2 linked regions of the Ramlibacter pinisoli genome follow. The protein of the gene in region 1 interacts with the protein of each later gene in a pairwise test. Links are inferred from orthologs where the notes say so. Each region holds a gene or a part of one and is shown in the gene's direction. Other genes may lie near its edges. The genes, in order: GON04_RS23865 and grxD.

The links.
Region 2: the proteins of GON04_RS23865 (region 1) and grxD interact in binary tests that used the Escherichia coli proteins (3 or more experiments, as listed by UniProt). The link is inferred for Ramlibacter pinisoli from one-to-one orthologs.

Annotation. Positions count from the first base shown.
Region 1 is NZ_WSEL01000009.1:1,976,747-1,979,738, reverse strand. Bases 67-2,743 are described here. They hold GON04_RS23865 (BolA family protein), read left to right. Parts: upstream 67-1,119; coding sequence 1,120-1,368; downstream 1,369-2,743. Other genes in these bases: hisG (ATP phosphoribosyltransferase), read left to right, coding at 2,644-2,743; murA (UDP-N-acetylglucosamine 1-carboxyvinyltransferase), read left to right, coding at 1,370-2,638; GON04_RS23870 (ABC transporter permease), read left to right, coding at 354-1,109; GON04_RS23875 (ABC transporter ATP-binding protein), read left to right, coding at 67-297. In the rest of the region: more of GON04_RS23875, read left to right, coding at 1-66; more of hisG, read left to right, coding at 2,744-2,992. UniProt on the Escherichia coli protein: Involved in cell resistance against acid stress.
Region 2 is NZ_WSEL01000009.1:1,817,312-1,820,425, forward strand. What follows is about bases 138-2,936. They hold grxD (Grx4 family monothiol glutaredoxin), read left to right. Parts: upstream 138-1,268; coding sequence 1,269-1,604; downstream 1,605-2,936. Other genes in these bases: prfA (peptide chain release factor 1), read left to right, coding at 138-402; prmC (peptide chain release factor N(5)-glutamine methyltransferase), read left to right, coding at 399-1,223; GON04_RS23085 (AAA family ATPase), read left to right, coding at 1,747-2,745; GON04_RS23090 (lytic transglycosylase domain-containing protein), read right to left, coding at 2,749-2,936. Outside these bases: more of prfA, read left to right, coding at 1-137; more of GON04_RS23090, read right to left, coding at 2,937-3,114. UniProt on the Escherichia coli protein: Monothiol glutaredoxin involved in the biogenesis of iron-sulfur clusters.

The DNA of each region.
Region 1 (2,992 bases):
AAGACCGGCCGCGTGGTGGCGCTCGAGCGCACCAGTGACCTGCTCAAGGCGGCCTCCAGCAACGTGCTGCGCTTCAAGCTCGACCAGCAGCTGCCGGCCGAATTCGCCGCCAAGGCGCGCGTCACCGGCCGCATCGTGCAGCTGCCCGCGCACGACGCGCACGAGATCGAGAACTACCTGGCGGCGATCCGCCAGGCCGGCCTGCGGGTCGAGGACGTCGAGATCCGCAAGCCGGACCTGGAGGACGTGTTCCTGGACGTCATGTCGGCCGAGTACCAGCAACGGGTGGCCGCATGAGCGCCGTGCCCGACGACGTCGCCGCGCCGGTGCGCGGCCCGCTGGCCGTGGCGGCCCTGAGCGGCTGGCGCACGCTGCTGTACAAGGAGATCCTGCGGTTCTGGAAGGTGAGCTTCCAGACGGTGGCGGCCCCGGTCCTCACCGCCATGCTGTACCTGCTGATCTTCGGCCACGTGCTGGAAGGCCAGGTCAAGGTCTACGGCACCATCCCGTACACCGCCTTCCTCGTGCCCGGCCTGGTGATGATGAGCGTGCTGCAGAACGCGTTCGCCAACAGCTCCTCGTCGCTGATCCAGAGCAAGATCATGGGCAACCTGGTGTTCGTGCTGCTGACGCCGCTGTCGCACTGGAGCTGGTTCATCGCCTATGTCGGCTCGTCGGTCGCGCGCGGGCTGGCGGTCGGCCTGGGGGTCCTGGTCGTGACGTCGCTGTTCGCCGTGCCCGGCTTCGTGGCGCCGGTGTGGATCGTGGTGTTCGCGCTGCTGGGCGCCGCCATGCTGGGCGCGCTGGGCCTGATCGCGGGCCTGTGGGCCGAGAAGTTCGACCAGATGGCCGCGTTCCAGAACTTCGTGATCATGCCCATGACCTTCCTGTCGGGCGTGTTCTATTCCATCCATTCGCTGCCGGCGTTCTGGCAGGGCGTGAGCCACCTCAATCCCTTCTTCTACATGATCGACGGCTTCCGCTACGGCTTCTTCGGCGTGAGCGACGTCTCACCCTGGACCAGCCTGGCCGTCGTCGGCGGCGCGATGCTGGTCGTCAGCGCCATCGCCGTGCACCTGCTGCGCATCGGCTACAAGATCCGCGGGTAAGGCCCCATCCATGACTGCCGAGGAACTGCGCTCCATCATCGCCGCCGGCCTGGCCTGTGACCATCTCGTGGTCGAGGGCGACGGCCGCCACTGGTCGGCCGTCATCGTCTCGCCCGAGTTCGAGGGCAGGCGGTCGATCCAGCGCCACCAGCGGGTCTACGCCACCCTGGGTGCGAGAATGCAGACCGACGAGGTGCATGCCTTGTCGATGAAGACGTTCACGCCGGCCGAGTGGGCCGCGCAACACCACCAATCCTGAGATGGACAAGCTACTGATTCGCGGGGGCCGCCAGCTCCACGGCGAGGTTCGCATTTCGGGCGCCAAGAACGCGGCGCTGCCCGAGCTGTGCGCCGCCCTGCTGACCGACGAGCCGGTGACGCTGGAGAACGTTCCGCGCCTGCAGGACGTCGCCACCATGCTCAAGCTGGTGCGCAACATGGGCGTGGTGGCCGAACGGGGCCACGATGGGAGCGTCCGGCTCGACGCCGGCAAGCTCAGTTCGCCCGAAGCCCCTTACGAGCTGGTGAAGACCATGCGCGCCTCGGTGCTGGCGCTGGGGCCCCTGCTGGCCCGCTTCGGCGAAGCCACCGTGTCGCTGCCCGGGGGCTGCGCCATCGGCTCGCGCCCGGTCGACCAGCACATCAAGGGCCTGCAGCAGATGGGCGCCGAAATCGTGGTGGAGCATGGCTACATCATCGCCAAGCTGCCCAAGGGGCGCGATCGGCTGCGCGGCGCCAGCATCACCACCGACATGGTGACGGTGACCGGTACCGAGAACCTGCTGATGGCGGCGACGCTGGCAGACGGCGAGACCGTGTTGGAGAACGCCGCCCAGGAGCCGGAGATCACCGACCTGGCCGAGATGCTGGTGCGCATGGGCGCCCGCATCGAGGGCCAGGGCAGCAGCCGCATCCGCGTCCAGGGTGTGGCACGGCTGCATGGCTGCACGCACCGGGTGGTGGCCGACCGCATCGAGGCCGGCACCTTTCTGTGTGCGGTGGCCGCGGCCGGCGGTGACGTGGTGCTGCGGCACGCGCGCCCCGACCACCTGGAAGTGGTCCTGGAGAAGCTGCGCCAGGCCGGCGCCAGCGTGACCGCCGTCGATGACGGCATCCGCATCCACTCGGCCGGGCGCCTGAAGGCGCAGAGCTTCCGCACCACCGAATACCCGGGCTTTCCCACCGACATGCAGGCCCAGTTCATGGCCCTGAACGCCATCGCCGAGGGCCACTCGCAGGTCACCGAGACCATCTTCGAGAACCGCTTCATGCACGTCAACGAACTGGTGCGCCTGGGCGCGAAGATCCAGGTTGACGGCAAGCTGGCGGTGGTCGAGGGCGTCGAGGCGCTGTCCGGCGCGGCCGTGATGGCCACCGACCTGCGCGCCTCGGCCAGCCTGGTCATCGCCGGCCTGGTGGCTGCGGGCGAGACGGTGGTCGACCGCATCTACCACCTGGACCGGGGCTACGACCAGATGGAAACCAAGCTGCGTGGCATCGGCGCCGAGATCGAGAGAATCGGGGCATGAGCCAGATGATCACGCTGGCCCTGTCCAAGGGCCGCATCTTCGACGAGACGCTGCCGCTGCTGCGCGAAGCGGGCATCGAGGTGTCCGAGGACCCGGAGAAATCGCGCAAGCTGATCCTGGCCACCAACGATCCCGGCGTGCGCGTGGTGCTGGTGCGCGCCACCGACGTGCCCACCTACGTGCAGTACGGCGGTGCCGACCTGGGCGTCACCGGCCTGGACACCCTGATCGAGCACGGCAACCAGGGCCTGTACCAGCCGCTGGACCTGCAGATCGCCAAGTGCCGCGTCAGCGTCGCCGTGCGGGCCGACTTCGACTATGCCAATGCGGTGCGCCAGGGTTCGCGCCTGCGGG
Region 2 (3,114 bases), 160 kb from region 1 along the record:
GGCGGCCAGCACATCAACAAGACCGACTCGGCGGTGCGCGTCACCCACATCCCGACCGGCATCGTCGCCGAGTGCCAGGACGACCGCAGCCAGCACCGCAACAAGGCCAAGGCGCTGCAGGTGCTGGCCGCGCGCATCCAGGACAAGGAGCGCACCGAGCGGGCCGCCAAGGAAGCCGCCACGCGCAAGGGCCTGATCGGCAGCGGCGACCGCAGCGACCGCATCCGGACCTACAACTTTCCCCAGGGCCGGGTGACCGACCACCGCATCAACCTCACGCTGTACAAGCTGTCGTTCGTGATGGAAGGCGACCTCGACGAGCTCATCGACGGACTGCTGCTGGCCCGCAAGGCCGAGCAGCTGGAAGACCTGGAGCTGGGGCTGGGCGCCCCGGCGGCATGACTGTCGCCCAGGCCCTCGCGTGGGCGATGGGCGCCGGCGTGGCCCGGCTGGATGCCCAGTTGCTGCTGCTGCAGGCCCTCGGCCGGCCGCAGGGCGACCGGGCCTGGCTCATCACCCACGATGCCGACGCCCTGGAGCCGACGACGCACGCCGCATTCGAAGCCGCCTGCGGCCGTCGCCTGGCTGGCGAGCCGCTGGCCTACCTGGTGGGGCAGAAGGAGTTCTTCGGCCTGCCCCTGCAGGTCGACCATCGGGTGCTGGTTCCCCGTCCCGACACCGAAACCATCGTCGAGTGGGCGCTCGAGGCCCTGGCGGGCCGGCAGGCCCCGCCGGTCATCGACCTGGGCACGGGCAGCGGCGCGATCGCCCTGGCCATCCAGTCGCGCCGCCCCGACGCCCACGTCACCGCGGTCGATCGCAGCGCCGACGCGCTGGCAGTGGCCGCCGCCAACGCCCAGCGGCTGCAGTTGCCCGTCCGGTTCGTCCAGGCCGACTGGTTGCAGGGCGCGGGCCGCTACGACCTGGTGGTGAGCAACCCGCCCTACGTCGCGCAGGGCGATCCGCACCTTCCCGCCCTGGCCCATGAACCGGTCAGCGCCCTGGTGGCCGGCACCGACGGCTTGTCGGACCTGCGCCGCATCGCGGCGGATGCCCCGGGGCACCTGCAGCCGGGCGGCTGGCTGCTGCTGGAGCATGGTTGGGACCAGGCGGCAGCGGTGCGGCAACTGCTGGCCGACGCCGGCTTTACCGACATCGGATCCCGGCGCGACCTTGCGGGTGTCGAGCGCTGCTCGGGCGGCCGCTGGCTTGAACGGGGATAATCGGGTCTCATGTGCGCGGACGGCGCACCGCAAGGAGAATTCGAGATGAGCGACGTTCAGCAACGCATCGACCAGCTGGTCAAGAGCAACGACGTCCTGCTGTTCATGAAGGGCAGCGCCAGTTTCCCCATGTGCGGCTTTTCCGGCCGCGCGATCCAGATCCTGAAGGCTTGCGGCGTCGACCCGCGCGCGGTGGCCACGGTCAACGTGCTCGAGGACGACGAGATCCGGCAGGCCATCAAGGACTACAGCAACTGGCCGACCATTCCGCAGCTGTACGTGCGCGGCGAGTTCATCGGCGGCTCGGACATCATGATGGAGATGTACCAGAGCGGCGAACTGCAGCAGGTCCTGGGTTCCACGGCCGGCACGCAGGGCTGACCTGCGTCAGCAGTCGCGCGCCGCGGCTGCCAACCTCACCGGTATTCGACTGACAGCGGCTCGCGGCAGCGGGCCGCTTCCGTTGCGCTCTGGCACGGCATATGCTGCAATCAACACAGCAGTCGATGAAGGAGTTGCAGGCATGGACAGCCGCAGTCTGGTACCCCACCCATCCTCTTCGTTCCAGCTTCCCATCGCCAACCTGCGGAGCGTCTTCCGTCCGCACGATGTCGAGCGCAAGCTGGCCAAGCTGCCCAACAAGGACCACGAGAACCTGCGCTCCACCTACGAGCGCATGCTCGAGCGCGGCCCCGAGCGCTTCCAGGTCAAGCCCAGCGGCGTGCCGAACATGGCTGCCCTGTACCACGAACTGCCCAACTTCACCGATGCGCTCGACGACGTGAAGCGCCATGTCGCGCTGTCACAGGACTGCCGCGACGGCCTCGAGGTGACACCGATGCTGCTGCTCGGGCCCCCGGGCATCGGCAAGACGCATTTCGCGCGCAAGCTGGCCGAACTGCTGGGTACCGGCATGAACCTGGTTCCCATGAGCTCCATGACGGCGGGCTGGCTGCTGTCCGGCGCGTCCTCGCAATGGAAAGGTGCCAAGCCGGGCAAGGTGTTCGAGGCCATCGTCGATGGCCAGTACGCCAATCCGGTGCTGGTGGTCGACGAGATCGACAAGGCCGCCGCCGACGCGCAGTACGACCCGCTCGGTGCGCTCTACGGCTTGCTCGAGCACGACACGGCCGTGTCGTTCGTGGACGAGTTCGCCGAGGTGGCCATCGATGCCAGCCAGGTGATCTGGATCATGACCGCCAACGACGAGCGCTGCATCCCCGAGCCCATCCTGAACCGCATGAACGTGTTCGAGATCGAGCCGCCCTCGCCGGAGGCCGCGCGGCAGATCGCCCGCAACCTCTACTGCTCGATCCGCAACGAGCACGGCTGGGGCGAGCGCTTCGATCCGGAACCGGCCCAAGAGCTGCTCGACCAGCTCGCCGAACTGGCCCCGCGCGAGATGCGGCGCGCCCTCATGACCGGATTCGGCAATGCGCGCCTCGACCAGCGGGGCCAGATCACCGCGGACGACTTGCCCAAGGCCGGCTCCGCCAAGGGCCGCATGGGCTTCATCCAGTAGCGGTCAGGTCGAGGCGCTGCGGGCGGGCGGCGCTGCCTGCGGCGGCCCGGGGTCGACCCACTGCCAGTTACGGCTGGCCGACAGCACTGCATTGGGGTACGGGGCCTGGCCGCGGCTGCCGTTGTAGCGGCCGAGCGCCATGAAGAGGTCACCGCGCTCGCGCTCCAGGTAGTGGCGCAGGATGACGCAACCGAAGCGCAGATTGGTCTGCATGTGAAACAGCTTGCTGGCGTCGCCATCGCCGATCAGGCGGCTCCAGAACGGCATCACCTGCATGTAGCCGCGCGCTCCGACCGCGCTGACGGCGTGCTTGCGAAAGCCGCTTTCCACCTGCACCAGGCCCAGCACCAATCCGGTGTCGAGGCCGGC